3 regions of the Methylophilus sp. DMC14 genome follow, and region 1 is predicted to be linked to each of the others. Evidence: predicted binding sites of a transcription regulator. Region 1 holds the regulator's gene; each other region holds the start of a gene.
The links. Region 1 encodes sigma-54, which starts transcription at its own class of promoters, with help from an activator protein. Its sites were predicted from a motif close to TGGCACNNTTCCTGCT; they were not measured.
Positions count from the first base shown of each region.

Region 2: the regulator sigma-54 is predicted to act here: its motif matches at 7,543-7,558, upstream of ACT53C_RS04280 (glycogen/starch/alpha-glucan phosphorylase).
Region 3: the regulator sigma-54 is predicted to act here: its motif matches at 7,969-7,984, upstream of ACT53C_RS02705 (transglutaminase family protein).

Region 1 is NZ_JBQUZA010000002.1:460,851-471,315, reverse strand. Features, by position in the region: gene argC (N-acetyl-gamma-glutamyl-phosphate reductase) at 84-1,130, shown strand; gene ACT53C_RS06550 (hypothetical protein) at 1,130-1,492, shown strand; gene ACT53C_RS06545 (bactofilin family protein) at 1,558-1,965, shown strand; gene erpA (iron-sulfur cluster insertion protein ErpA) at 2,032-2,388, shown strand; gene gltA (citrate synthase) at 2,468-3,757, opposite strand; gene ACT53C_RS06530 (anhydro-N-acetylmuramic acid kinase) at 3,942-5,069, opposite strand; gene tyrS (tyrosine--tRNA ligase) at 5,194-6,432, shown strand; gene ACT53C_RS06520 (RNA polymerase factor sigma-54) at 6,478-8,022, opposite strand; gene lptB (LPS export ABC transporter ATP-binding protein) at 8,029-8,772, opposite strand; gene lptA (lipopolysaccharide transport periplasmic protein LptA) at 8,781-9,395, opposite strand; gene lptC (LPS export ABC transporter periplasmic protein LptC) at 9,454-10,077, opposite strand; gene ACT53C_RS06500 (KpsF/GutQ family sugar-phosphate isomerase) at 10,103-10,465, opposite strand, start outside.
Region 2 is NZ_JBQUZA010000002.1:9,561-20,025, reverse strand. Features, by position in the region: gene ppx (exopolyphosphatase) at 1-347, opposite strand, end outside; gene ACT53C_RS04310 (hypothetical protein) at 366-641, opposite strand; gene ACT53C_RS04305 (diguanylate cyclase) at 1,006-1,638, opposite strand; gene htpG (molecular chaperone HtpG) at 1,907-3,802, shown strand; gene ACT53C_RS04295 (hypothetical protein) at 4,091-5,008, shown strand; gene ACT53C_RS04290 (hypothetical protein) at 5,369-6,010, shown strand; gene ACT53C_RS04285 (OmpP1/FadL family transporter) at 6,205-7,449, shown strand; gene ACT53C_RS04280 (glycogen/starch/alpha-glucan phosphorylase) at 7,607-10,108, shown strand; gene ACT53C_RS04275 (DUF4197 domain-containing protein) at 10,208-10,465, shown strand, end outside.
Region 3 is NZ_JBQUZA010000001.1:539,302-549,766, reverse strand. Features, by position in the region: gene ACT53C_RS02740 (HesA/MoeB/ThiF family protein) at 1-187, shown strand, start outside; gene ACT53C_RS02735 ((2Fe-2S)-binding protein) at 166-375, opposite strand; gene ACT53C_RS02730 (valine--tRNA ligase) at 594-3,548, opposite strand; gene ACT53C_RS02725 (esterase-like activity of phytase family protein) at 3,675-5,186, shown strand; gene ACT53C_RS02720 (FAD-binding domain-containing protein) at 5,232-6,512, opposite strand; gene ACT53C_RS02715 (NfeD family protein) at 6,597-7,043, shown strand; gene ACT53C_RS02710 (SPFH domain-containing protein) at 7,071-7,916, shown strand; gene ACT53C_RS02705 (transglutaminase family protein) at 8,024-10,465, shown strand, end outside.

The DNA of each region.
Region 1 (10,465 bases):
AGGTCGCATTGGCGGCCTTTTTCATTTATATTAATTAACTTTTTACGCAGTGTGCGTTTTAACTCCTCAACTGGGTAAGGCAGATGGAAAAGATTAAGGTAGGCATCGTTGGCGGCACAGGGTATACCGGTGTAGAGTTATTGCGCTTGCTGGCGCGTCATCCCAATGTGCAATTGCAGGTCATTACTTCACGGGGTGAAGCGGGCCTGCCTGTGGCAGAGATGTTTCCCAGTTTGCGTGGCGTCGTTGAACTAGCCTTTAGTGACCCAGCGACCGTTGATCTGACCCAATGTGATGTGGTGTTCTTTGCAACGCCCCATGGGGTGGCCATGGCACAAGCGCCTGCGCTGGTGGCTGCTGGCGTGAAGGTGATTGATCTGGCAGCAGATTTCCGGTTGCAGGATGCCGCTGTCTTTGAAAAATGGTACAAACTCCCCCATAGCTGTACCGATATTTTGCAAGATGCCGTCTACGGCTTGCCAGAGCTATATGGCGAAGAGGTGCAGCAGGCGCAAGTGATTGGTAATCCAGGGTGTTACCCCACCACCGTGTTGCTGGGGTTGGCGCCCTTACTTGAGCAAGGCTGGATTGATTTCTCGGTGCCAATTATCGCGGATGCGAAGTCGGGTGTCTCCGGCGCCGGCAGAAAAGCAGAAGTGTCTACGCTGTTCTCTGAAGCGAGTGATAACCTCAGAGCCTATGGTGTGGCCGGGCACAGGCATCATCCCGAGATTCTGGCACAACTCAAAAAACTGTCTGGCAATGAAGCTGTCCAGCTTATCTTTGTGCCGCATTTGATCCCGATGATACGCGGCATGCTCAGTACGCTCCATGTCAAACTCAATAGGCAAGCGCAGCGGGCATCCATTCAGCAGGTGTATGAGCAACGCTACCAGGGGTCGACTTTTGTCGATGTGATGCCGGCCGGTGCGCTTCCCGAGACACGCTCGGTCCGTGGATCGAATGTTTTAAGGATGGCGGTGTACCCACAGGCAGATGATTATGTCACAATCATTGTCGTGCAGGACAACCTGGTTAAAGGCGCCTCTGGTCAAGCGGTGCAGAACATGAACCTGATGTTCAATCTGGCCCCTGAGGCTGGTTTGCAAGTGTTGCCATTGTTGCCATAATGATCAGGCCTATCCGCAGAAGACTCAGGAATCACTTTGGCCTGACTGCCAAACAGGTGGCTGTGCGCTCACATCGTCCCTGGTACTTTCAGGGGATATTGGCGGTTTCCTATGTGGTGATTGGGTTTGCATTGGCCTACTGGGTGTTGCATGATGATGATAGTGAAAATATTCGGCATCGCCTGCGCCAGGTCACGACGGAAAATATAGAGTTGCAGAAGAAACTGATCGCTTCCCAGCGTGAGTTACAGGTGGAATTGGCAACGAGCAACAACCTGGCCAAAACACTGACTGCGCAGCAGGACGAAAATATCAAGCTCAAAGAGGAGCTGGTTTTTTACAAGAACATGACCAAGCATTGAGTCTGTGTGAGCAGCGCTGACGCAATCAGGATTGCCATTTAAGTAAATTCGGAACAGGAAGTCGCATGTTTTTCAAGAAAAGTGTTCAAATTGACAGTCACATTGATACCCTGATCGGGCATGAAACGCAGTTAAATGGCAATATGCAGTTTGCAGGTGGCTTAAGAGTAGATGGCTTGATCGTTGGTAATGTGATTGAAAAGCAAACCCATCCCAGTACACTGATTATCAGTGAAAACGGGGCGGTGACCGGCAGTGTAGAGGCTTCCAAAATTGTACTGAACGGCATGATACGCGGGCCGGTGCGGTCTTCCGTCTTTATCGAGTTGCAAAGCAAGGCGCGTATTATCGGCGACCTGTATTACAAATCGCTCGAAATGCACACCGGTGCAGTGATTGAAGGAAAACTGATTTATCTGGGTGAGCAGTCGGAAGCAAGCCCCACAGAAACATCAACGACAGAAGCCACTTAAACGCAGCCACTTGAAATCCGGCGGAATACCGCCATATACTGAATACGAATTTTACAGGAGTCTATGATGACCACAGAAGCCACCCTTGAAATGCCTAGTCCTTTGGTATTTACCGATAATGCTGCCAAAAAGGTCAAAGAGCTGATTGATGAAGAAGGTACGCCAGAGCTGAAACTGCGTGTGTTTGTGAGCGGTGGTGGTTGTTCCGGCTTTCAGTATGGCTTCACCTTTGAAGAAGAAGTGAACGACGACGATACCCAAGTGGACAAGGACGGCGTGACCTTGTTGATTGACCCGATGAGCCTGCAGTATCTCATGGGCGCAGAAATCGACTATACCGATAGCCTGCAAGGCTCGCAATTTGTCATTCGTAACCCGAATGCGACCACCACTTGTGGATGTGGTAGTTCATTCTCGGTTTAAAAACTAGCGTAACTCAAAATAAAAAAACGCCAGATGATGTCTGGCGTTTTTTTATTTCTTCACTATTTGCATCGCGAAACTAACGCTGATGCAAAGGCACGAATTCCCGACGCTCAGACCCCACATACAATTGCCGAGGACGGCCAATTTTCTGTTCGGGGTCGGCGTTCATCTCACACCATTGTGAAATCCAGCCTGCAGTGCGGGCCAGGGCAAAAATCGCCGTAAACATCGAATTGGGGATGCCCATGGCGCGCATGACGATGCCACTGTAGAAGTCCACGTTTGGATAGAGTTTGCGCGAAACGAAGTATTCGTCCTCAAGCGCAATTTTTTCCAGTTCCATCGCCAGTTTGAACATCGGGTCATCGTGCAGGCCCAGTTCATTGAGCACTTCATGGCAGGTTTTGCGCATGATAGAAGCGCGCGGGTCCATGTTGCGATAAACGCGGTGACCAAAGCCCATCAGGCGGAAGCTGTCGGTTTTGTCTTTGGCGCGTTTGATAAATTCGCCGATGCGGCTGACGTCGCCGATTTCTTCCAGCATGTTAAGCGTGGCTTCGTTGGCACCACCGTGTGAGGGGCCCCATAGCGAGGCGATGCCGGCTGCGATGCAGGCAAACGGGTTGGCGCCGCTGGAGCCGACCAGACGCACGGTAGAGGTAGAAGCATTTTGCTCGTGATCTGCGTGCAGAATCAGGATGCGTTCAAATGCACGGGCCAGAATCGGATTAGGCACATAATCTTCACAGGGCGTGGCGAACATCATGTGCATAAAGTTTTCGGCGTAGCCCAATTTGTTTTTGGGATACATGAATGGCTGGCCGATGTTGTACTTATAGCTCCAGGCGGCAATGGTGGGAACTTTGGCCAGCAGGCGCATGGCAGCCACTTTACGTGATTCCGGGTCGGACACATTGTTGTTGTCTGGATAGAAAGCCGCCATGGCGCCTACGACCGCGATCATGACCGCCATCGGGTGCGCATCGCGGCGGAACCCACGAAATACATTGCTCATCTGGTCGTGCAACATGGTGTGTTCGCTGATGGTGCTCACGAATTCCTCACGTTGATTGTTATCCGGCAGTTCGCCGTGCAGCAACAGGTGCGAGACCTCAAGGAAGTCACAGTTCTCGGCCAGTTGCTCAATCGGATAGCCACGGTAGTAAAGCAACCCTTTTTCACCATCAATAAAGGTAATGCCAGACGTACACGATGCGGTAGACATGAAGCCAGGATCAAACGTGAAATAACCATGTTTGCCCAGGCTGCGGATATCAATCACATCCGTGCCCAGTGAGCCTTTTAGTACCGGTAGCTCAATTGCGCTACTATCGTTGTCAAATGTAATGGTCGCCTTGGTAGCCATAACGTACTCAGTCTTTAATCAAGTTGGTTAAATTATACGCAATCGTTTTGTTTTATCACCGCTTGTGCGGTGACTGTCGCGGAAAAGTTAAAAAAACAATCAAAAGCCTGCACCAGATGTAATCAAGTCACTGGTGCGTTTGCACTGCTTTTGGGAATCATTGCTACGCGTCGTTGCCGGGGGCTTAGTTGGGGTAAACGGCACCCAGAATGCGAGGCCCCGCCGCGCCGGTGACTGCGGCCAAATTGCCCGGCAAATGATCTACACAGCGTTGCGCCAGCCAGGCAAAGGCGACCGCTTCCACCCAGTCCACGCCAACGCCCAATTGATCCGTCAGTTGTATGGACTGGCCAGACAGCGCCTGCAGTCTATTCAGCAAGGCCAGATTATGCGCACCACCCCCACAGACGTAGACTTCCTGAGCCCCTGGGCAGAATCGCGTCAGCGCATCGGTGATGCTCACTGCTGTTAACTCAAGCAAAGTACGCGCCACATTTTGTGCACTGTCGGGGTACTGATGCAGCAGTTGCATTAACCAGGTGTCGTTAAACAGGTCGCGTCCCGTACTTTTAGGTGCGGCCAGTGCAAAATAAGGATCGGCCAACATGGCATTGAGCAAGTCTGGATAAGTTTTCCCGCCAGCTGCCCAGTGCCCGCCCGCATCATAGGGTTGGCCTGTGTGTTGCTGGGTCCAGGCATCCATGAGCAGGTTGCCGGGTCCCGAGTCAAAGCCTGTGACTTGTCCGCGTGCTGGTAGATCACTCAAGTTGGCAATGCCGCCGATATTAATGATGACGCGATGCCTGTCTGCACTCGTAAACACCGCCTGGTGAAAGGCCGGCACTAACGGTGCACCTTGGCCGCCAGCGGCAATATCGCGACTTCTGAAGTCGCCAATGACCGTGATCCCTGTTAATTCTGCCAAGCGGGCATGGTTGCCCAATTGTATGGTGTATGCCATGCCCTCTGCCAGTGTCGGACAGTGCCGGATGGTCTGGCCATGGCAACCGATGGCTGTCACGGCCTCGGCACGGATGTCGGCGAGCTTAAGCAGTTGCTTGACGGCTTGCGCGTAGAGTTCTGCGAGCTGGTTAGCAACCACTGCGGCCTCGTGTAACTCGTTATTGGCGGGCGTGTGCAAGGCCAGTAGACGCTGTTTAAGCGCGTCAGGGTAGGGCAGAAAATAGGTGGCCGTTTGTGTCAGTTGCTCGCCCCGTTGCGAGGTGAGCACGGCATCCACCCCGTCCAGGCTGGTACCGGACATCAGTCCAATAAACAAACGTGGCTGGGAGCGATCGGCAGAAACTTGCATGGGTGTCATTTTAACACTGCTCCAGCCGCGCTTACAGAAATGCATGGGATTACGTTAAAATAGCTGTTTTACTTATTTGAGACGGTGCCATCAGTGCGCATCGTTGTATTTGACGGATACCCGCATGACCGATACCAAACAACCCTCATCTGAAGTGCCAGCATTGAGCCCAGAAATTGCCAAGGCGTTGGCCATTATCAAGCGTGGTGCAGATGAGTTACTGATCGAGCAGGAGCTGGTCGAGAAACTGAAAACAGGCAAGCCGTTACGTGTGAAAGCAGGCTTTGACCCTACCGCGCCCGACTTGCACCTGGGTCATACCGTCCTCATTAATAAATTGCGCCAGTTGCAGGACCTGGGCCATCAGATTTTATTCCTGATCGGTGACTTTACCGGCATGATTGGTGACCCAACGGGCAAAAGCGCCACCCGTCCACCCTTAACCGTGGAGCAGGTCAAGGCCAACGCCGATACCTATGCCGCACAAGTCTTCAAAATACTGGATCCCACCAAAACCGAGATTGTTTTTAACTCCAACTGGTTAAGTGAACTCGGTGCGGCGGGGATGATCAAGCTGGCTGCCAGCAATACCGTGGCCCGCATGCTGGAGCGGGATGACTTCTCCAAACGCTTCAAGGGTAATCAACCGATTGCGATTCACGAGTTTCTGTACCCGTTACTGCAAGGATATGATTCGGTCGCCCTGCAAGCGGATCTTGAGCTCGGTGGTACCGACCAGAAGTTTAACCTGCTCATGGGGCGTGAGTTGCAAAAGCAGGCCGGCCAGTCGCAGCAATGTGTGCTGATGATGCCGCTGCTGGAAGGGCTGGATGGCGTCAATAAAATGTCCAAATCACTCGGTAACTACATTGGCATTAGCGAGGCGCCAGAGACTATTTTTGCCAAGATCATGTCGATTTCAGATGAACTGATGTGGCGCTATATTGATTTGCTGTCTTTTGCGACGCTGGAAACCATTGCCGAATGGAAGGCGCAAGTCGCCAGTGGCGCAAACCCCCGCAATATCAAGGTCGGCTTTGCCCAAGAAATTGTGGCGCGTTTCCATGGTCAAGCCGCGGCTGAAAAAGCCTTGCAGGACTTCCAGACCCGTGCCAAAGGCGGCATCCCGGATGACGTGCCCGAAGTTGAAGTGACCATTGAAGGCGACAGCATCGGCATTAGCCAATTGTTAAAACAGGCGGGCCTGGTTGAAAGCACCAGTGAAGCCATGCGCGCAGTGCAGCAAGGCGGCGTCAAGCTCGACAGCGTCAAGGTGGATGATAAGAATCTGCCTTTGACTAAAGGTGTGACAGTGATCGCACAGGTGGGTAAACGTAAATTTGCCAAGATCACAATCAGGTGATCGGAGCTGAGAAACAAAAAAGGCCGCATCTGCGGCCTTTTTTGTTTAGAGCGTTTTGCGCAAGTTCGCGGGCGGAATATTCAGGGACTCGCGATATTTGGCTATGGTACGGCGGGCAACGACGATGCCTTGTTGTGCCAGTGTGTCGGTGATCTGGTTGTCCGACAAAGGCTTTTTCGGGTTTTCTTCGGCCACCATTTGCTTGATCAAGGCTCGGATGGCGGTGGCAGAGCAGGAGCCGCCTGCGTCTGTGGCTACCGAGCTGCCAAAGAAGTATTTGAGTTCATAGACGCCACGCGGTGTGAGCATATACTTATGCGTGGTGACACGTGAAACTGTGCTTTCATGCAAGTCGAGTTCTTCGGCGATTTCACGCAGTACCAGTGGGCGCATGGCTATTTCACCATGCTCAAAGAAGTTGCGTTGGCGGTCTACAATGGCTTGCGACACGCGCAAAATGGTCGAGAAACGCTGCTGGATATTCTTGATCATCCATTTGGCTTCCTGCATCTGGCTTTGCAGGTATTGGCCTGAACTCTCGCGGTTGCGCTTGAGGATGTCCGCATACATCTGGTTGATGCGCAGTTTGGGGATCACGCCATCATTTAAGGAGGCGACCCAAATGCCCTTGATTTTTTTAACCACCACATCGTGCTGGATAAAGTGATCGTGACTAAAGCTGGAAAACTCGCTGCCGGGTCTGGGGTTTTGCTGGCGGATCAGGTGCTGCGCCGCCTTGAGTACCGCTTCATCGCAACCAAGCACCTTGCGCAGTTTGACAAAGTCTTTGTTGGCAAGCAGCGCCAGGTGGTCTTTGGCAATGGCAATGGCGGTTTGCAAGTGTGGCGTTTCTTGCGGCAAACGCGTCAGTTGCAAGAGCAGGCACTCGCGTAAATCGCGCGCACCTACGCCTACAGGGTCCAGATTCTGGATCAGCTTGAGGGCGGTTTCCAGTTCCAGCAGCTCGACCTCAAGTTCGAGTGGCAAGTGCTCCACAATCTCCTGCAGATCTTGCTCCAGATAGCCATCATCAGTGATGCTATCCAGTAGCAGTTTGACCAGGCTCATGTCACGTTGCGACAAATGTGCCAGTTGTATCTGGTCAATCAGATGCTCGCGCAAACTGATGCTGGTGGTTTCCTGTCTGGAAAAGTCACTGTCTTCGTCTTCCTGATGATTGCGTCCGGCTTCGTCCCAGTTGCTGGTGCTGCCAAACTCTTCATAATCATCTTCAAACTCTGGCGGCGTGAATTCCTCGTTTAAATTGGGCAGGTCGCTCTCGCTCCCGCCCAACTCATCGTGCAAGTCTTCACGCAGACTTTCTGCCGGTGCGGTGATCTCTTGCTGCGTTGCCATGTCAAACGAGCTGGCATCTGTCGGCTCAGCTTCTACAGTGGGGGGAGGCGGTGTGTTATCTTCAAACTCGCCTTCTTCACCGTCTGACATTTCCAGTAACGGGTTTTCCTGCAGGATGGTTTCTAGTTCCTGGTTCAGTTCCAGCGTGGAAAGTTGCAGCAAACGGATCGATTGCTGCAGCTGCGGCGTCAGCGCCAGATTTTGCGAAATACGTAATTGCAGGTTCTGTTTCATGACGGATTACAGCCTAAAATTCTTGCCCAGATACACTTCACGCACACCTTCGTTCTGAATGATTTCATCGGGCGTGCCTGCTGCAAACACAGCGCCTTCATTGACAATATAAGCGCGGTCACAGATGTCCAGCGTTTCGCGCACATTGTGGTCGGTGATTAAAATACCAATATTCTGACTGCTCAGGTAGCGGATGATTTTCTGGATTTCGATCACGGCAATCGGATCAATCCCGGCGAACGGTTCATCCAGCAAAATAAATTTAGGGTCAGTGGCCAGGCAGCGCGCAATTTCAACGCGTCGACGTTCGCCACCAGACAAGCTGACGGCCTGACTGTTGCGGATGTGCTGGATATGCAATTGATCCAGCAAGGACTCAAGCCTTGCCTCACGCTGCTCTTCCGTATAGGGACGGGTTTCAAGAATGGCGAGGATGTTGTCGGTTACGCTGAGCTTGCGGAAAATGGATGCTTCTTGGGGCAGATAAGCCAGGCCCATGCGCGCGCGCTCATGCATGGGCGCGCGGCTCACGTCGGCGCCATTCAGCGTAATGTTGCCTTCATCCAGCGCAACCAACCCTACAATCATGTAAAAGCTGGTGGTTTTGCCTGCCCCGTTGGGACCCAGCAAGCCGATCACTTCGCCACTGCGTAACTCAAGCGTCGTGTTTTTGACGACGGTACGGCCCTGATAGGTTTTTTTCAGGCGGTTAACCTGCAAATGGTTCTGATCTGCTGCCATGGTTTCCATCTTTAAGCTTACTCTTTGCCTTGCTCACCAGTGTTTTCGGCAGGGGCAGGTTCGACCTTGAGTTGCAAGGAGCGATTCATCCGTAATCCCTGTTGAGAGGTTGGCTTGTTGTCAATGACAGGCGGTGTGGTTTTATTTTTAGGCTGTATGGTGGCCTTGACGCGGCTGCCAGCCGTTCCGTTCGGGTTGGCTTTGGTGCCGCCAATCACCTCGGCATACTCGGCGTTGGCGTCGTAGCTGATGTAGTCCCCGGTCACGATGTCTTCACCACGTTTAACCCAGGCATTGGTATACAGTTGCACTTTATCCATGCGGGCGTTGTATTCGATACGTTGACCACTGCCTTGCATCCACTCGTCTTTACCGGTACGTTTTTGTTTGAACGTGGTGGGGTTGCCGGTACAGGTGCTATGTTGAAAGCCGTCCTGATCCTCGCGTACGATCATTTTGTCCGCCTTGATTTGCAAAGTGCCCTGATTAAGAATCACGTTGCCCGTGTAGATACTGATTTTTTTAGCATCGTTCACGGTCACGGTATCCGCTTCAAGCTCTATCGGTTGATCTCGGTCAGATTCTTCGGCCAGCACACTCAGCGGCATGGACAATAGCGCCCATACGCTCATGCAGATCGCTAAAAATAAGGGCTTGTGCGTGTTCAACTCATTTCTCCATAATCAACGGTCATTGGCGTTCTGTGTTTGACGCCTGGGCCGGGCTTGCCAAATTGCTGGCGACGGGTGGACGCTCATAATGCACATGCACCCGGTTAAACAATTGCATGGTATCAGCCCGGTTATCAAAACGCATGCCCGTGCCTGTAATCACTGTCGCCGGTTTTTGGCGGATGACCACCGGCTGGTCTGTGTGTGCCACCTCGGTGTCCGGCTCCAGCCAAAGCCGCTCGGTTTGCATTTGTGTTTCTGGCTTGGTGGCAGAGGCTTGGCGGATCACCTTGACCTGTTTGCTAAACTCCACCAGTTTACCATTGGCGGAAACACGTCCTTGCTGACCATAAATTTGCGTGTAAGGCTTGTTCAGGCCAAACTGGGTAAAGCGTGGCCGCTGCAATTCTGTATAGTCATTGGCAGGAAAGTGGCGCATTTTTGCGGCCGCCAGCACATATTTGGTATTACCGGACGCATCCGTGCGGGTACTCACAAAGTTGTACAACATGTAGTCCGGCGCTTGGCGATTAAGTATGTTCATTTTGAGTGCTTGCTCTTGTACATTCTGGTTAATCCAGAATGTCAGCAGCGCCAGCAACAGCATTAACGCAATCGGCAACAAAATGGGGTGTTTAAGCATGCCTGAATTCTAATGCCTGTTTAAGCTAAACGACTTTGGCTTTCAATAAGTCATGCATATTGAATGCCCCTACCAACTGCCCTTGGGCATCTACTGCCAAAAAGCCATTTATTTTGTGCTGCTCCATCATGTTAACTGCTTCAACCGCCATCTGATTCGTCTCCAGCAAATACGGCTGTTTGTTCATCACGGTATCAATGGATGCCTGTGGATTGTTCTTGCCCTGCATAAACAAGCGGCGCAAATCGCCATCGGTAAAAATGCCTATTGGGCGTTGCGCGTGGTCCACAATAGCCGTGAAGCCCATGCCCTTGAGTGAAATTTGCGTGATGGCTTCCTGAATGGAGGCGTGTTGATCGATTTGGGGCACGGCCGCGCCGGTGCGCAT
Region 2 (10,465 bases), 450 kb from region 1:
ACACCAGAAATAATCTCAATGGGATAGCCCAGGACTTTTTGTGCCTGGCGGATAAAATCTTCGCTATTGGTAGCTTCACGCAGGGTTTGCGTCGCGACAGCGCGCACATGTTCTACCGGGAAATCTTTCAGACGCTCGCCAAAGCGGGCCAGGCATTTCAGGCCGCGCTCAAACGCCTGCGGTTTCAGATTTCGGTCTTCGTCCAAGTCCCCGCCCTGGCGGACCGCCTCTTTCAAATAATCCACGCGCAGAATCTGGCCATCGACCACGCGCCCGATCTCGAGACGAAAACTGTTGGAGCCCAAATCTACAGCAGCGAGCTGGGTGTCATGATTAATATTTAGCATGCGTTAATACGGAGGTGATTACTTAAGATAGCGTTGTATGGCCTGTGGGTACTCTGGGAAATAGCGCTCAATCACGCTTAAATCAAAGCTTCTCAAAATGCTGGTGTTCGATTCCCGGTCAAGCAAAAACTGAAACGAGGCACTGACCAGTTCTGCCACCGTTTGGCTGGCATCAAGCAATGGTTGGGCATAATCTGGCTTGACATTCACTTGATGTGAGGTGGTTTGTGTCCCATTCACCGTGACAGAAAATGAATTGGGACTGGTCTCAGTCACCTCAATTGTTGCCATCATTGCCTCCCCAGACACATCGTTCAAACAGTATAAATTGTTATGTTGGCAGAGGCCAGTGAAAGTAATATGAAAAAATCAGCGATGACCAGCGCGCTGGCGTGCGCCTTTCGCAAAGGCGAGCAAATACAAGGCTCTGCCCAGTCATGACGGTGGTTCGCATTCTAAAAAGAATAAAAATTTAATCGCGATCCTGGGTGTTTTTGTATTTTTTCTGCTGGACTCCATCTCGTCCATGCCATAGCACTTAGATAAACGGGGTGGGCGGCACTGATTAAGGGCGGCCAGCGGCAATGCATACTCACCGCCTGCCATGCTTGGGAGCACTTTAATCTTGCAGGCAAGCGGCGGAGACGCTCGCCTTTGCTTATTTCAACAAGATGATACGGTTGATCTGCCCCAATCGATACGCAGTCTTGCTCAATTTGCCCCCTTTCAGTGCAAGGGGCCGAATCGGGCAGGGTGGGATACGCCGTCCATCTTCGAGTAAGGTGTCGTCCTCAGCCGTGGATTGCCAGACACCGCCATTCACTGGCCGGAATTGCCAGCGGATATACCCAACTTTGGCACCGAGGTACAACATTTCGTCACGGTCTGGGGCATCGCTGACCAGCAGTTCGTCTTCCAGCACTTCATCATATTTACCAAACGCCTGTTTGCAAGCCAGCGCTTCCTGCTCGCTGGCGCCGACCCAGGTGCAAGCGCGGTGCTCTTCGCGTTGCACGTCCCAGGCGCCCAGTTGCCAGGCCGCGTCCAGCACGGCTTCGTCGACCACTTCCGGTTGCCGCCAGCGGTCATTGATTTGCAAGGCAGAGCCAGGCACTGGCTGCAACGTCGGTTTAAGCATGGGGAGGGCGGGCGTCGGCTGTTTGCGAAAGCCATGCCAATGCAACATGAGCAACACCGGGGTATCTGCCCGCGGGACTGCGGTCAAGGTGACTGCATATAGCGGCAGTTTCATGACCTGCATTTGCTCGATTAACGTGTGAAAGAGATTCATACACTACGCTCCTTACCTGACATCAGAACAAAGAATGCTGCGTTAAAAAATAACTAGCAAAAACTATGCAAATAAATCGGTTTTAATTGGCTGAATAACGCCTTGTTTATTGGCCTCAACGCCGGAATCCGGTTGCCAGTCATGGTTTTAAATGATGGTTTGTCATAGATCCCCGCCTGTTTCACAATCTCCCCTCTTGAAAAACGGTTTTTGCTTCCCCATCTAGGGTTAAATTTTGTGTTTAACCCTGTTTTTTGGAGGATCTGTCATGACAACTGCGACAGCAGAATCGCAATCCAAGCAGACCATGGGCTTTCAGGCCGAGGTCAAACAATTACTGCAATTGATGATTCATTCGCTCTATAGCAATAAAGAAATTGTGTTGCGAGAATTGATTTCAAACGCTTCTGACGCGGCTGACAAGTTGCGTTTTGAAGCCATTTCAAATGCTGCTTTGTATGAAAATGACAGCGAGTTAAATATTCGAGTTTCATTTGATAAAGCAGCCCGCACGCTGACCATTTCTGATAATGGTATCGGCATGCGCCGTGAAGAAGTGATCAACAACATTGGTACCATTGCCAAATCCGGCACCAAAGAATTCTTCCAGAACCTGACCGGCGACCAAGCTAAGGATGCCAACCTGATTGGCCAGTTTGGTGTGGGCTTTTACTCCAGCTTTATCATCGCCGATAAAGTGACGCTGATTACCCGCCGCGCAGGCGAGAGTGAAGCCGTGAAGTGGGAGTCGCACGGTGAAGGCGATTTCACCATTGAAGCGACTGAAAAAGCCGGTCGCGGCACCGATGTAATTTTGCATCTGCGCGAAGGCGAAGACGAATTCTTGAACGACTGGAAACTGAAAACCATCGTCCGCAAATACTCTGATCACATCACCCTGCCGATTGTGATGAAAAAATCAGAATGGAAAGACGGCGAACAGGTCCCCACCGATGAGGACGAAACCGTCAACAAAGCTTCTGCCTTGTGGGCGCGCAGCAAAAACGACATTAGCGAAGAAGAGTACAACGAGTTTTACAAACACGTTTCACACGACTTTGAAAATCCGCTCGCCTATACCCACAGCCGCGTAGAAGGCAAGCAAGAATACATCTCGCTGCTCTATGTGCCAGCCAAAGCGCCATTTGATTTATACGACCGCGATCGCCGCCAGGGCATCAAGCTCTATGTGAAGCGTGTCTTTATTATGGAAGACGCCGAAAAACTGATGCCACAATACCTGCGCTTTGTACGCGGTGTGATTGACTCAGCCGACCTGCCGCTCAACGTCTCGCGCGAAATTTTGCAAGACAGCCGCGACGTAGAAGCCATTAAAAACGGCTCCGTGAAAAAAGTGCTGGGCCTGCTCGAAGACCTGGCTGAAAACAAACCAGAAGACTACGCCAAGTTCTGGGAACAGTTTGGCCGCGTGCTTAAAGAAGGCCCCGGCGAAGACTTTGCTAATAAAGACAAAATTGCCAGCCTGTTGCGCTTTGCCTCTACCCACGCGGATACAGAGGAGCAAAATGTCTCGCTCAAAGCCTACATTGAACGCATGAAGCCCGAGCAAGAGGCCATTTACTACATCACTGCCGATACCTTTGCGGCCGCGAAGAACTCGCCACACCTGGAAATCTTCCGCAAAAAAGGCATTGAAGTGTTGTTGATGTCTGACAAGGTAGATGAATGGTTGCTGGGCAGCCTGACCGAGTTTGAAGGTAAAAAATTACAGTCGATTGCCAAGGGTGACTTAGACCTCGGCAAGCTGGAAGACGAAGCCGATAAAGAAGCGCAAAAACAGGTTGAAGAACAAGCCAAAGACCTGGTCGAGCGCATTAAAACCGCGCTGGGCGAGAGCGTGAAAGAAGTCAAAGTCACACACCGCCTGACCGATTCCCCCGCTTGTTTGGTGGCTGGTGAGCATGACTTGTCCGGCAACCTGGCGCGTATCCTCAAAGCGGCTGGTCAAAAAGCGCCTGACAGCAAACCGATTTTAGAGATTAACCCGACCCACCGTTTGGTTGAAAAGCTGAAAGCTGAAAGCGACGATGCCAAGTTTGCCGATTATGCGCATGTGTTGTTTGATCAGGCGTTGCTGGCAGAAGGTGGCCAATTGGAAGATCCGGCGAGCTTTGTGAAGCGGATGAATAGCTTGATTTTGTGATTTTTTTGAATTTTAAGTGTCAGAAAAAGCCACCTGAAAAGGTGGCTTTTTTGTTTTACACCAAAAATAACCTCTCAGAAAAAACGAATTTTTGTAGATTTCTAAGGGCTGTGGCATTATTTTTAATTAGCAATTTAGCAAAACTGGCATTTGATAATTAGACTCTTTCATACGCCCTTTATTTTTGAGTTAAGTTATTGAGTTATTTAAAAAATAAAGACTCCACTACACCCCGGTATTTAGAAGGCTTTTAATAACTAATCGAGACTTACGGAATTTGGAAATGTGATGACTGACCCTGCTATTGTCTTTGCGAATAATTTCGATGCCAGTTTCCGATCATTGACGCAGGGATTTACTCACAACGAGATTCCACTATTTCGGGCGTTGCAGTCAACATTAGTTGGTTTAAACGGAAAGTTTCAGATTGAAGAATACCACGGCACCTCTCATCAGGTTTTGTTTGCTGGTAATGGTACCTTTGCGCGAATGAATGCTCGTTGCGAGTTAAGTGATCTCATGATAATTACCTACTCTTCGATTTCTCACCATATTCGATTAACTTACTTACAAGCAAAGTCAGAAAGGGCAACATTGCCTTCAGTTTGTGGAAGGGCTTTTTCTGCAAATCTTGAACAGTGGTTTCTGCTTTCAGCACGACCAAGTATTTTAGGTGCTGGTTCATTTAAGCCTCCCGCTAACTTATTATCAAACGCGCTTTTACCATCAGTAGGTTCTTTCGCATTTTTCTATAAAGATTCGAGTGGTGATTTTCAGACTTACTATGCCGCAGCAAGTTATATGATGCCGCCAATAACCTATACCCAAAAAAATGGAAAACTAAAAGCAGTAGGCCCATGCATGGTTATCAATAACGCAGGCCATGCGGAATGTTTGGCCGCATGTGGGAACTCATCCTTTGCAAAAAGCTTATATCGATTAGAGATTGGCACACCAGTGCATAGCGCAATACCTCAGAGCTTATCTACACGTAACTGGTTGGCGGCAAATCTTAGGTTTCAAATTCAGCATGCCAGAGCGGCAGATCGGCCATCAGGCATTGCACAAGAACTCTTAGAGCTATTGGAACCAGAAGAAAATCAGACCAGCTCTAGTTCCTTTGGCGCTAAAAACTTGATCATAATCAAGTCAGAGACAGAGCCCAGGCAATCACTCAACCCGGACGCGCTAAATCGCGCCGGGTAATGACTAGTTATAACTAATGAACGCAGCAGAGCGCATCGCCGAAAAGTACCTTCAGTATGTTGGATACGAATTTATTGAGTTTGAGCCCGGTGGGAACGTTACACCTGATTTTCTCTTAAATAAGCGAATCGTAGTTGAAGCCCTGTAGGGTGGGCAACTTGTTGACCACGCGATGAAGTCACTGAAGCTTGTATTTCTTTACCTGACACAGAGGCTTTGTGATTAAGTGATGGTGTTTATTGGCACAGCTGAATTCTTTTGTTGGATTGTTACGCGTGGGAAGAAATTGCCCACCCTATCGGACTATCTAGAGAGCTTCGCTAGACTTAACATGCTTGTAATGTGTAGTCAGTAAGATGATTGGAAAAAATCATCAGGGAATCTCTAGTGAAGAGACATATACTATTTTTTGTGGTGATGCTGACCACGTTCAACATGTCGACGCAAGCGCAAGCTGGTACCCTTTGCGTTTCTGGATACGTTTGTGATGATCGCCCATTAGCACCAGCATTACCTATTCAGCCACCTCTGAACACACCAATAGTGTTTCAGCCTTCCCCCATCGTGCTAGTACCATTTCAGGACTCAACTGGCTGGAATTATGGGTTTGTAGTACCGCTGGCTAAAATGGTTGTCATGCCTTACTTCACTGACAGCAACATCTTCTCGGTGAAGATTACAGATGGCTGGACTTATACCGTAGACAAACAAGGTGCTGATAGCAAAACAACCTTGATTTTGCAGAGGGGGTCTGTATCCTCAACGACTTTTGGAGATTTCTCATTTAAGTCGAGCTATTTGCCGGCCGAGGCGATCTATCAATTCACTTTTGAAGACGGATCAACACGGAGCTACCAGTTATTTATTCCGTTATCACCCTTAGCTGAAGCGTCCGGCTACACAAGTTTTTCAGCCTCAGTGCCTGAACCGTCTTCAATCTACATGTCAGCATTTGGTTTCTTTATGTGTGTTGTTGCCACACGACGTCGCAAAAATGGTTAACTGAGTGTTCAAGAGCCAAGCAAGGGGTAAGACGCCTCTTGCCTCGCCCAAGATCGCTTGATCAAATTGTCATCTATAAAGCCCGCACCGCGGGCTTTTATATTTTTAAGTTATAAATATATTTTTATATATTATTTATTGAAATTTTAATCGCTTGATATATTTCAATCCAACAAGGTTATTGAAGGATTGAGATGTATAAGTGGTCAAAAATTATTCCGGTAGCGGTCGCTTTTTCGTTTGGTAATGCGTGGGCGACGGATGGTTATTTTTCGCATGGCTATAGTGTTCGCTCTCAAGGCGTGGGTGGCGTGGGCATCGCTTTGCCACAAGATGCGCTGGCGGCTGCAGCCAACCCGGCGGGCATGGGTAAAGTCGGGAGTCGTGTGGATGCGGGCGTGACTTGGTTTAGGCCGGTGCGTGAAGCTGAAATCAAAGGCAATACATTCGGTGCTGATGGCACCTATAAAGGCAATGATAGCCAGAATTTCTTTATTCCAGAGCTAGGCTATAACACACAGTATTCAGACGATGTGACGCTGGGCGTGAGTGTGTACGGTAATGGCGGCATGAATACCGACTATAAAAATGGTATTCCGCTGTTTAACAGTAATGGTCGCCGCACGGGCGTAGATTTGGCGCAGGTGTTTGTGGCGCCGACTGTGACTTGGAAAGTGCATGAGCATCACACGCTGGGCGTCTCTTTGAACTTGGCCTATCAGCGGTTTGAGGCCAAAGGCCTGCAAAATTTTAGCAATGCAAGTAGTTCAGCTGCTAACCTGACCAACAATGGGCATGATGATTCTTATGGGGCGGGTGTGCATATTGGCTGGCTGGGTGAGATCACGGATGCCGTGACGCTGGGAGCGACCTACCAGAGCCGTACTTACATGAGCCGGTTTGACAAGTACAAGGGTTTGTTTGCCGAGCAGGGGGATTTTGATATCCCCTCCACCTATGGCGTGGGTGTGGCGGTCAAAGTAACGCCGGCATTGACGCTGGCCGCGGATTTTCAGCGCATCAATTACAGTGAGGTAGATGCGGTGGGCAACGCCTCTTTATCTAACTTGAGCAATGGCTTGGGTAACGATAATGGCGCCGGGTTTAACTGGCAGGATGCCAAGGTGTATAAAATCGGTGCGTTGTATCAATATAGCCCAGTGTTGATTTTACGTGCAGGCTATAACCATGTGGATCAGCCGATTAGAGCGGGCGATACGCTGTTTAATATCCTGGCGCCGGGCGTGGTGAAAGATCATGTGTCGATTGGCGCGACTTGGGTGCTGAACCCGCAATCCGAAGTCTCGTTTGCTTACACGCATGCCTTTGAAAATACGGTACGCGGTCAAAACTCGATTCCTGCTGGATTTGGTGGAGGGGACGCCAATGTGCGCATGTATCAGGATGCACTAGGCGTTGCTTATACCTGGAAACTTTAGTTTTCGTGCTTCTCTCTGCCGGGGTCGGCAGTATAATTCAAAGCCACAATGAGAATTTTGTGGCTTTTTTTATGTCTGACACATTCTTGCTGTAGGCTTGCTTTTTGCTTTTGCTAACTGAAAGCAATTCGATGAATCAAACTCAAGGGGAAGATGCATGACTGCCAATGTGAAAAAAACACCTAAATCCAAGACACCCGTAGAAACTGCGCAACCGGTTGAAGAGTTTTTGTTAGAGCAATTGCCCATCCCCCAGGCGTTGCGTAACCACCTGACTTTTTCTATTGGTAAATCAAACTCTTGGGCCACGGCACGGGACTGGTATCAGACCGCCGCTTTTACCGTGCGCGACCACTTGATGAGCCGCTGGGTGAATACACGTGATGCTTATCGCGACGCCAATACCAAGCGCGTTTATTATTTATCTCTGGAGTTTTTGATTGGCCGCATGCTGTCAAACGCCGCACTGAATTTGGGCATTGCACCCGATCTAAGCGGAGGCTTGCAGGAGATTGGCCAAAAGCTGGAAGGCGTGGCCGAGATGGAGCCTGATGCGGCGTTGGGTAATGGCGGCCTGGGCCGCTTGGCTGCCTGTTTTGTCGACTCGATGGCGACCATGGATATTCCCGCTACCGGCTATGGCATCCGTTACGACTACGGCATGTTTAGGCAAACCATCGAGAAGGGCCAGCAAAAAGAAAATCCTGATAACTGGTTGCGGTATCAGAATATCTGGGAGATTCAGCGCCCCGAGCATACGTGTGAGGTGAAGTTTTATGGCCGCGTGTTGCATGTACACACTGAGCGTGGTGTGGAACATCACTGGGTCGATCATGAATCGGTGGTCGCCATGCCTTATGACGTACCTGTGCCTGGCTATGGCACGCAGACTGTGAATAATCTACGCTTATGGTCGGCCAAGGCCACGCACGAGTTTGACTTGAAGTCGTTTAATGAGGGCAACTACGAAAAATCGGTAGAAGGCCGTCACGGTGCCGAAACCATTTCGCAAGTGCTCTATCCAAATGACACCTCCGAGTCGGGCAAGGTGTTGCGCCTCAAGCAGCAGTACTTCTTTGTTTCTGCTTCTACACAGGATATTTTGCATCGCTTTACCAATTACAACTCGGATTGGAACACCTTGCCTGACAAGGTCTCCATTCAGTTGAATGATACCCACCCAGCGATTGCCGTGGCCGAAATGATGCATCAATTGGTGGATCATTATCACTTGCCTTGGGACCGTGCCTGGACGCTGGTCACCAAGATGTTTGCCTACACCAACCACACCTTGATGCCAGAAGCGCTTGAAACATGGTCGGTGGACATGTTCGGACAATTGTTGCCTCGTCATCTCGAAATCATTTACGAGATCAATCACCAGTTCCTGCAAATGGTGAATCAGCACTTCCCGGGCGATACCGGCTTGTTGCAACGTGTGTCCATCATCGATGAAACTCACGGCCGCCGTGTGCGCATGGCGCATCTGGCGATTGTCGGTAGCCATACCGTGAACGGCGTGGCCGAGCTGCACAGCGAGTTGTTGAAAACCACGCTGTTTGCTGACTTCAACAAAATTTATCCTGGCAAGTTCACCAATGTGACCAATGGCATCACGCCCCGCCGCTGGTTGAACCAGGCCAACCCTTTGCTGACAGAGTTGTTGACCAAGCATATCGGCACCGGCTTTCAGAAGGACCTGAGCCTGATCAAGCAGATTGAGCCGTTTGCCGAGAATGCGGCGTTCAGAAAAGCGTTCCGCGAAGTGAAAAAAGCCAACAAGCAGCGCCTGGCCGACAAAATTTTGCAGAAGACTGGTATTGCGGTCAGCGCGGATGCCTTGTTTGACGTGCAAATCAAGCGTATTCATGAGTACAAGCGCCAGTTGCTCAATGTGCTGCACGTGATCACGCTGTATAACCGGATTCGTAGCGGTCATGCCAGCCATCACACGCCGCGTGTGATCATTTTTGCGGGCAAGGCGGCACCGGGCTACTGGTTGGCCAAGCAGATTATCCGCCTGATCAACGATGTGGCGGTGATGATCAATAACGACCCGGCGGTCAAAGACCAGTTAAAAGTGGTGTTTTATCCTAACTACGAGGTCAGTGCGGCAGAAATCCTGTTCCCGGGCGCCGACTTATCCGAGCAAATTTCGACCGCAGGCACCGAGGCCAGTGGCACCGGCAATATGAAGATGGCGCTCAATGGGGCCTTGACCATAGGCACGCTGGATGGCGCCAATGTTGAAATCGAGGAAGAGGTCGGCAGTGAAAATATCTTTATTTTTGGCCTGACCACACCAGAAGTGGCGCAGCTGAAAGCCAGCGGCTACAACCCGTGGGATTATTACCACGGCAATGCTGAGCTCAAGCAGGTGATCGATATGATTGCCAATGGCTATTTCTCGGTAGAGGAGCCATCACGCTACCAGGCCATTATTGATACCCTGTTGCATAAAGGCGACCAGTACTTGTTACTGGCCGATTATGCAGCTTATGTCACAGCGCAGGAGAAAGTGGCTGCCCTGTATCAAGATCAGGAAGCCTGGTCGCGTATGGCGATTTTGAATGTGGCTCGGATGGCTAAATTCTCCAGTGACCGCACCATCGGTGAATATGCCGAACGTATCTGGAATGTGAAACCGTTCAAAGCGTAAGCGCCCGGCTTTTGCGCAAGCCCACACAAAGCAAGTCCGCTGGACTTGCTTTGTGTTTTCTGGGTACACTGCGCTCAACTTGATGAGAGAACGAACAGCATGAAAATGAAAGCCAAGGTGATATTGACTGCACTGCTCCTGAGCAATGCAATCGGGATGCAGGCGCAGGCATTGGACCTGAAGGCGCTGGGCGACATGGTGGAAAAAGAGGTCAATAGTTCTGCCAGTGGCCGTAGCGAGAGCGGGGCGGTGAGCCAGCTCAGCGAAAAGGAAACCAGTGATGGCTTGAAACTGGCGCTGAGTCAGGGCGCCAGCAAAGCGGTGAGCATGCTGGGGGCGACGGATGGCTTTATGGGT
Region 3 (10,465 bases), on a different contig from region 1:
TGCTCCGCTGGTGGGTATGATAGGCACAGCGCAAGCTGCTGAAGCCATTAAGGTGTTGCTCAATATGGGCCAGACCATGAAAGGTAGGTTGCTATTGCTGGATGCGCTCAGTGCAGAATGGCGCACCATACGCCTCAAAAAAGACCCTTCCTGCGCGGTGTGTGGTCAGGCGGAATCTGTGGGCTGAGACTGTAACGACGCCACCAGTTCCGTAATCTCCCATTCGCAGCCAGCGCAGCCTGACAGCGCGCCAGAATAGCGCGAGATGCCATCCAGATCTTTGCCTTGCCTGACCAACTCGATAATCAGGCCACGCGTGGTGCCGCTGCAACTGCACAGCACCTCTCGGGGATCATTTTCAAGCAGGTCAGCCATTATTCCTTTTGTTCCTCAGCGCCGCCATATTCGGCAGCCACTCTCAATCCACCTGTGTATTGCAACCTAGACCAACAATAAAGCGATTGGTTTATTTCACAGGTTTTTAAAAGCGCATCGGCCGCCCTCTGACTGCAGGGCATCAATGATTACCAAATGACCACCCGCTTTAATACAAGCCGGTAATGCGTGCGTATACATGCGATACGCACGGACCATTACTTGAGTTTGGCCAGTTGCGCCTGTAGTTTTTCCAGGTTGGCGCTAAATTCTGTCAGGCGGGCTTTTTCCTGCTCAACCACGGCAGCCGGCGCGCGGGCGACAAAGCTTTCATTGCACAGCTTACCGTTGGCCTTGCCGATTTCACCCTGCAGCCTTGCGATTTCCTTGCCCAGACGCTCTTTTTCGGCGGCGACATCAATTTCTACCTTGAGCATCAGCTTAAAGTCAGCGGCCAGCATCACTGGCGCATCGGCTTCCGGTAGCTCGGCGACAATCTCGACGTTTTCCAGCTTGGCCAGCGACTTGAGGTAAGGCGCATAGGCGGTCAGTGCCTCGGCATCGCCCGCGGCAATGAGTGGCACTTTGGCCGCAGGTGAAATGCCCATTTCGCCACGCAGGCTGCGGCAGGCTTCGACAGCGGTTTTCAGTGTCGCCACCCAGGCTTCAGCCTGTTCGTCGATTTTCTCCAGATCGGCTTTCGGGTAGACCTGCAACATAATGCTCTCAGTGCCACGCGACTTGTCCTTGAGTTCGGTCATCGGTGCCACCGTCTGCCAGATCTCTTCGGTGATAAACGGAATAATCGGGTGTGCCAGCCGCAAGATGGTTTCCAGCACTCTTAACAGGGTACGACGGGTCGCGCGCTGTTCGGCTTCAGTGCCACCTTGTAACTGCACTTTGGCAATTTCCAGATACCAGTCGCAATACTGGTCCCAGACAAACTCGTAGATCGCCTTGGCAGCGAGGTCAAAGCGGTAGTCGTTAAAAGCGCGTTCCACTTCGGCTTCGGTGCGTTGCAACAAGCTCACAATCCAGCGGTCGGCCTGGCTGAATTTGCGGCCACCGGCTTCGCAACTCTCGGCGCCAAAGCCATTATCTTTGCCTTCTGTATTCATCAGCACAAAGCGGGTGGCGTTCCACAGCTTGTTGCAGAAGTTACGGTAACCTTCACAACGTTGCAGGTCAAACTTGATGTCACGGCCAGGTGAAGCCAGGCTGGCAAAAGTAAACCTTAAAGCATCCGTACCATACGCTGCAATGCCTTCCGGGAATTCCTTGCGGGTACGTTTCTCGATTTTTTCCGCATCTTTCGGGTTCATCAGGCCGGTGGTGCGTTTTTTCAGCAGCGATTCCAGATCAATGCCATCAATCAAATCAATCGGGTCCAGCACATTGCCTTTGGACTTGGACATTTTCTGGCCTTCGGCGTCGCGGATCAGGCCGTGCACATACACATGCTTGAACGGGATTTTGCCGGTCAGGTGTTTGGTCATCATGACCATACGCGCCACCCAGAAAAAGATAATGTCAAAACCAGTGACCAGTACTGAGGAGGGCAGGTATTGCTGCAAGGCCTGATTCTGCGCGTCCAGTGTTTCGTCGCCGGTCCAGTCTAAGGTGGAAAATGGCCACAGGGCAGAGGAGTACCAGGTATCTAACACGTCATCATCGCGCTTTAAATTACCGGTGTAACCTGCTTTGGCCGCCATCTCGGTAGCTTCTGCTTCATCATGCGCGACAAACACTTCGCCGTTTTCACCATACCAAGCAGGGATTTGATGCCCCCACCATAACTGACGTGAAATACACCAATCCTGAATATTGTTCAGCCACTGGTTATAGGTGTTGACCCAGTTTTCCGGATAGAACTTGATCTGGCCATCCGCTACCACTTCGAGCGCCTTTTCAGTGATGCTTTTGCCATCTTCGCCCGGCTTGCTCATCGCCACAAACCACTGGTCGGTGAGCATCGGTTCAATCACCACATTGGTACGATCGCCACGTGGTACTTTGAGTTTGTGTTTTTCGACTTTTACAAGATAGCCGCCAGACTCTAAGTCATCGACGATAGTTTTACGTGCAACGAATCTATCTAAACCTCTATAAGTGAGTGGAATATCTAGGTAAGTGTATTTTGGAGTATCTCTGCCAAGTTCTACACCACCATCTCGGCTAGCTGCTGTGTAATTTTGGGCATTGACCCATGGGTCATTGCTAACAGAGTCAATTATTTTGCCTTCTAAAGATAAGACACTAAATAAGGGTAATTTATGTCTTTGAGCTACCGCATAGTCGTTAAAGTCGTGCGCAGGCGTGACCTTGACCACACCAGTACCAAACTCCTTGTCTACGTAATCATCCGCGATAATCGGAATTTCGCGGTTGCACAACGGAAGAGTCACGTTTTTGCCGATCAAATGCGCATAACGCTCATCCTCAGGGTGCACCATCACCGCCACGTCACCCAGCATGGTTTCCGGGCGGGTGGTCGCTACGGTTAAATGGCCGGAACCATCCGCCAGCGGATAGTTGATATGCCACATCGAGCCGTCTTCTTCCTCCTGCACCACTTCGAGGTCAGACACGGCAGTGCCCAGTTTCACATCCCAGTTCACCAGGCGTTTGCCACGGTAAATCAGGCCTTCGTTATACAGACGGACAAAGCTCTCGGTGACGACCTTGTTGAGGCCTGCATCCATGGTGAAGCGCTCACGGCTCCAGTCGGGCGAGGTGCCGAGGCGGCGCATTTGTTTGGTGATGGTGCCGCCTGAGTATTCTTTCCATTCCCAGACTTTTTCGAGGAATTTTTCGCGGCCGAGATCGTGGCGGCTCACGCCTTGCGCATCGAGCTGGCGCTCGACCACAATCTGTGTGGCAATGCCTGCGTGGTCGGTGCCTGGTTGCCACAAGGTGTTATCCCCGCACATACGGTGATAGCGGGTCAGCGCATCCATGATGGTCTGGTTAAAACCGTGGCCCATGTGCAGCGTGCCGGTCACGTTGGGTGGCGGCAGCAAAATGCAGAAATTATCTTTGACCTCCGGGTTCATGCCGGCGGCGTAATAGCCTTTGCCTTCCCAAAAAGCATACCACTGGCTTTCAATGGTTTTCGGATCAAAGGATTTAGCGAGTTCGCGGGGTGTTTGTGCGTTTTGAGTAGAAGTAGTCATGCGCGTGATTTTACCACAGCCGCTTGGTTGATCTGGTGCTTGCCGCCACGTCGCGCTAGTCCTGTCATATTAAATTCACTGTCAGCGATTAATTTAGTCAAAATTTTTTAATTCTGGAGTTTTGACATGACTTTTAAACTAGCCGCCATGACCGTGGCGATTTCACTGGCATTGCCTGCCGTGGCAAATGCAACCCCTTCATTGATCGCGATGGGCAGTTTGTCCGGGACCACGGACTTGTCCAGTTTCACTGGCATGCTGGAAAACGGTGTGGATCATCAGAATGTATTGGGTGGCATGGGTTCTGGCCTGGCTTGGGCGGGGGGTAGTACTTTCCTGGCGTTGCCAGACCGTGGCCCGAATGCTAGCGAGTATAACCCGCTGGTAGACAATACCACTTCTTACATTTCGCGCTTTCAAACGCTCAACCTCAGTTTGCAACAAACCTACAATGGTTCGAGTTACAGTTATAGCCTGACCCCGACTTTGACTGGCACCACGCTGTTATACAGCAATACGCCGCTTAACTACGGCACGGGCGCCGCTGGTACAGGTAGCGTGGGCGGCCAAAACTACACATTGGGCAGTGGCGCGACTGTAAATGCAGGTAAATATTATTTCAATGGCCGTTCAGATAACTTTTTGGCAGGCACCAACTCCAGCAACTCGAATAATGGCCGTTTCGACCCAGAGGCCATCCGCGTTTCTAATGATGGCAAAAGCGTTTATATCAGCGATGAATATGGTCCTTATGTCTATCAGTTTGACCGTGCGACCGGCGCCAGAACCAATGTCTACAACTTGCCTTCAGCATTTACTGCGCAAAATTTGAGCAGCCAGGGTGCGAATGAAATCAGTGGCAATACTAGCGGCCGTGTGGCCAACAAAGGCATGGAAGGCCTGGCCATTACGCCTGATGGCAAAACACTGGTTGGTTTTGAGCAAAGCCCGCTGATTCAGGATGGTGGCGATGGTAGCCGTACCAACCGTATCGTGACGATTGATACGAAAACGGGTGCTACCAAGCAGTATGTCTATGACAACTTCCTCTCAGATAAAAACAAGACCTACAACAGCAGCGAGATTCTGGCGGTCAACGACCATACCCTGCTTGTGCTTGAGCGTGATGGTAAAGGGTTGGGCGATGGGTCCAAGGCCGACGTGAAACGCATCTACAAAATCGACCTCAATGATGTGAATGGCGATGGCGTTGCGGGCGACCAGGCGGTGGATATTGGCTCTCTGAATAGTGGCGCAGGGATCAGCGGCCAAAGTAACCTGCTGGGTTATGCGGCGCAAAAAAGCTTGTTCCTTGACCTGAAAGCGGCGCTCATCAATGCCGGGATTACCAATACCAATATTCCTGCCAAGCTCGAAGGCATGACATTTGGCGAGGACATCATGGAAGGTGGCGTGTTGTATCACACCCTGTACGTGGCCAATGATAATGACTTTGTGCCAGGCATTGCAGGGGCCAACAAATTCTTTGTGTTCAAGTTTACCGATGCAGACTTGAATGGCAGTCAATTTGTGAACCAGGCATTGTCCGTCAGTGCCGTGCCTGAGCCAGCCAATGTTTCGATGCTGATTTCTGGCCTGTTCCTGATGGGTTGGTTGCAACGTCGTCGTCAGCGCTAATCGAGCTGCTGTGAGTAAAAAGCCGCCTTTGCAAGGCGGCTTTTTTTATGCGGCTGGATCGTTTGAAAATCGGTCATCGTCGTTGGTAAACACCAGCGGCTCAACTTTTTTCCAGTAGCGGCTAAACCGCATCAGCTCATGGTCGCTGAAGCAGGTGTCATAGAGGCTGGGTTCGTTTAGCCAAGTAAGTCGTGCATCGTCAGCCGCTGCTTTGAGCTGCGCGTTCGGAGTGTTCTGGCTGATGATGTGCCTCTGCGAATAGCTTGCCAGTACTTGTGCTGTGCTGCCAATCCATATGTCTGCCTCTGGGATTTCGCTCAGGCAATCGGCCATGAATTGCAGGCGTTTCAGGGGCCATTGCCCGTAAAGCGCAGGGTCAAATGCAAAGACGCGAGTGGCCTTACTCTTTAGTAGAGCATGCTCTGGCGATAACATTTCGTCATGAAGCCAGATCAGGGCGCTGTCGTCATGCGAGGGTAAGCGCTGCGCAGTGATTTCTAGAGGCATGTGCGCGTTGCTGGCGACTGAAGCCTGATCAGCAGTTTGCGGCGGCAGGGCACTAAATAATTGCTGTTGCAATGTTTCGTAGCTGGCATCAAACGGGCAGCGCACATGGCATTGCTGACACCAGGGGTCGCCCCCGAATTTGACGATATTTTCTTTATTGAAAAAATAAGGTTTATGGCTAAAGCTGGCGCCTATCCATTGCCAGGAGAGATGGTTGGACGCCCAATCGCCATCGAGCAGCTGTTGCTCAAACCAGTCTGCCGCCTGGCGCCAGTCTACTTTTAACCAGTGCAGCACATAGGCGGCAAACCACATACGGGCATGATTGTGCAGATAGCCCTCCTGTCGCAGACTGCGCACAATCTCGTCCATGCACACCAGTCCGGTGAATCCTTGTTCGATAAAAGCAGGCAGAGGGTGATCACCCAGCGCCACTTTGGGCGCTTCCATCGGTTGCTTGATCGCCTCGCCAAAACGGTACCAGACCTGCCTGAAGTAGTCGCGATAGCTGAGCTCTGCAATCAGTTTGATCCCGCGGTTACCAACGCTTTGGCGGACCACTGTTACTGCTTCTTGCAGTGAAAGACAGCCATGGCGCAGGTAAGGCGAGAGCCGGGTCACTGCGCCCTGCAGATGATTGCGGCTGTGGCCATAAGCCTCGGCATCTATGTCAGACAGCCGCTGCAATGCTGCGACGCGGCCGCCTTGCCAGCGGTCGTCCAAATCTGGTCCGTTGGCCTGCGGAAAGCAGGTGCGGATTTGTACCAGCCGTTCCCGGCGGTCAGTCGCAAGCGTAAGGCGGACAGGCGGTTGAGTCATTCCCCCATTTTGACACAAGTAGTGATACCATGCGCTCAAAGATTCATGGTCGTTAATTCATCGTGGTTTGGGGAGGGGCTGGTTATGCAGACTGGATGGTGGTGGTGCGGATTGGGTCTGGTGCTGTTATGCTCGGAAATGCTGCTTGGCACCTTGTACTTGTTATGGCTAGGCATTGCCGCACTGGCAATGGCAGCGCTCACCCTGGTTTGGCCTGAGATGTCATTAGCCGTGCAAGCCCTCAATTATGCCGTGCTGGCGGCACTGGCCTTGACCATCATGCGCAAGCTGGAGAAACGCAAGCCTGACTTGCGGGTTGGACAGGCGCAGGGCGAGGAAATCGGTCGTGAAGGCGTGGTGATTGAGGCTATTTCTCCCATGCAACCGGGCAAGATCCGGTTTGCCCAAGGGGTGTTGGGTAGCCGCGAATGGGTAGCTTATGCCGATACGGCCATGGCTGTGCAACAAGCGGCAATCATTGTCGCCGTGGAAGGCAACAGCTTGCGTGTGGCGCCTGCCCACCACGGTTAATCGTTTTAATTATTGAGGGGAGTCGTTATGACCGAAGTCAGTGTCATTGTCATCGTACTGGTAGTGATCGCCATAGTGAAAGGGGTACGTATTGTGCCGCAGGGCGAAGAATGGGTGGTCGAGCGGCTCGGTAAATTTGCAGGCATTCTCAAGCCCGGCCTAAATGTGATCAACCCGGTATTCAGTAACGTCAGTTACAAGGTGACCACCAAAGATATCATTCTCGATGTCCCAGAGCAGGAGGTGATCACCCGTGATAACGCGGTGATTCTGGCCAATGCGGTGGCGTTTATCAAGGTGACCAATATCGAGCGTGCGGTCTACGGCATCGAAAATTTTCGTGAAGCCATGCGCAATATGGTGCAAACCAGTTTGCGTTCTATCATCGGCGGCATGGATCTGAATCATGCGCTGACCTCGCGTGACCGGATCAAGGCTGAGCTTAAAGAAGCGATTGCCGATGAGGCGCTGGACTGGGGTCTCACCGTCAAAAGTGTGGAGATTCAAGACATCAAACCCTCTGCCAATATGCAGGATGCGATGGAGCGTCAGGCAGCGGCCGAGCGGGAGCGTGTGGCGGTGGTGACCGAAGCCGAAGGCGCCAAGCAGTCGTTGATCTTGAATGCCGAAGCCCGCCTGGAAGCCGCGCGTAAAGACGCAGAGGCGCAAATGGTGGGGGCTCAAGCCTCAGCAGCGGCGATTAAAATGATTGCCGAGGCGGTCAAGGAAAACAATACCTCTGCCACCTTTTTGCTGGGTGACCGTTATATTCAATCAATGCAAAAAATGGCCGACTCCAATAATAGCAAAATTGTTGTGCTGCCAGGCGATGTGGTGAGCGCGGTCAAAAATCTGGTAGGCGGCAGCAAGTAAGTCGATCAGGGTTGGCGTTTAATTGCCGCCACGCGCTGGGTTTTGGCGTGGCTGGCATATTTCCTGCATCACACTGCTTAAAATCATAATATTATTGAGGATCAGCAGTGGCTATACGCGTCGCTTTACATCACCGCACCCGCTATCAATTTGACCGCCTGGTCAATCTTTCGCCACACGAAGTCCGCCTCAAGCCCGCTGCCCACGCGCGCACGCCGATTTTGTCGTATTCGCTGACGGTTAATCCTGAACAGCATTTTATCAACTGGCAGCAAGACCCCTACGGCAACTACATTGCCCGTTACGTATTCCCCGAAATGGTGCGTGAGCTCGACTTTACGGTCGATTTGGTGGCAGATATGACCGTCATCAATCCGTTTGATTTTTTTGTCGAGAAATATGCCGAGCATTACCCGTTTAACTATACCGCGCAGCAGGCGTTCGAGCTGACCGCCTATTTGCAGCCAGATCCGGTCGGGCCCTTGTTGCAGGCGTGGATGACGGAAATGCGGCAAGCCGTGATCAAACCCGAAGTCGGCATTGTCGACTTTCTGGTGGCCGTCAATCAGCGTTTGCAGGCTGAAATCGGCTATACCGTGCGCATGGAGCCGGGCATACAAACCCCGGAAGAGTCTCTGCAGAAGCGCACAGGGTCTTGCCGGGACTCCGCCTGGTTGCTGGTGCAAATCATGCGCCACCTGGGCTTGGCCGCGCGCTTTGTTTCCGGCTACCTGATTCAGCTCAAGGCCGACGTTGCGGCGCTGGATGGCCCCAGTGGCACCGACAAGGATTTTACCGATTTGCATGCCTGGACCGAGGTGTTTATTCCCGGCGCAGGGTGGGTTGGGTTGGATCCTACCTCTGGACTGATGGCCGGAGAGGGGCATATTCCGTTGGCGTGTACGGCGATTCCTTCCTCGGCAGCGCCAGTGACTGGCTTCACCGATATCGCCGAGGTCACATTCACGCATGAGATGACAGTAACGCGCATTCACGAAGACCCGCGCGTGACCAAGCCTTACAGCGAAGCGGACTGGCAAGCCATCCTAAAGCTGGGTGACAAGGTGGATGTTGAGCTCAAAAAACACGATGTGCGGCTGACGCAAGGCGGCGAACCAACCTTTGTGTCGATTGATGATATGGATGGCGCACAATGGAACACCCTGGCACTGGGAGATCACAAGCGGCAACTGGCCGGTGACCTGGCTTTGCGCCTGAAAGCGCACTTTGCCCCGGATGGCTTTTTGCACTATGGTCAGGGTAAATGGTATCCCGGTGAGCCCTTACCGCGCTGGGCCATCAATATTTACTGGCGCCCGGATGGCAAACCGGTGTGGCGCGATGCCAGCCTGTTTTCGGCCGAAGCACACAATGATGGCTATAGCGTAGCGCAAGCAGAAGCCTTTTCCCGTCATCTGGCCGACATGCTGGGCTTTCCCAAGGCTTGTGTGATTGCCGCTTATGAAGATGTGATGAGTCTCGCGCAACAAGAGCAGCAGTTACCGGTGAATCTCGATCCGCTCAAGCTGGATTTGCAGGATGCGACAGAGCGCAAACGGCTGGCAGATTTGCTCAACCAGGGCTTGGGGCAAGTGGTTGGTTATGTTATGCCGCTCAAGCCGGACGAGAGCCAGTCTGCCGGGGCATGGCTGACCAGCAAGTGGCCGTTGCGCCGCGAACATTTGTATCTGCTGGGTGGTGACTCGCCCATGGGCTTGCGCTTGCCCTTGTCCTCGCTGCCATGGCAGTTGCCTGCAGAGATGGAGCCAGAATTTCCCCTGGACCCGTTTGAGCCACAGGCAGCGTTGGCGACCGCCAAATCACCCACGGTGCGGATCAAGCACAAAACAACGCAGCCGCTGGCTCGGGAAGTGGTCCATACCGCGTTATGCGTACAGGTGCGCAATGGCCGGCTGTATGTGTTTATGCCGCCAGTGAGTCGACTGGAAGACTATCTGGATTTACTAAGTGCCATTGAGCAAACTGCGGCCGATTTGAAACTCAAACTGTGGCTGGAAGGCTATCCCCCACCACGCGACAGCAGGCTCAAGTTGCTCAGCGTGACGCCGGACCCCGGCGTGATCGAAGTGAATATCCACCCGGCGAAAACCTGGAAAGAGCTGGTGACAAACATCAACGTCTTGTACGACGAGGCGCGTCTGTGTCGGCTCGGCACTGAGAAATTCATGCTGGACGGCCGCCACACCGGCACCGGTGGCGGTAACCATGTCACGCTGGGTGGGGAAACGCCGGCGGATAGCCCCATGTTGCGGCGCCCGGATGTATTACGTAGCCTGATTACCTACTGGCAAAATCACCCCGCCTTGTCTTATCTGTTTTCAGGGACCTTTATTGGCCCGACCAGTCAGGCACCGCGCGTGGATGAGGCCAGGGATGACAATTTGTATGAGTTGGCGATTGCTTTTCAGCAGATGGAACAAGCCTTACCCGCAGGCAAGGAAAGCGAGCAGCCGTGGCTGGTTGACCGGCTACTACGCAATTTGCTGGTGGATTTAACCGGTAACACGCACCGCTCGGAGTTTTCCATC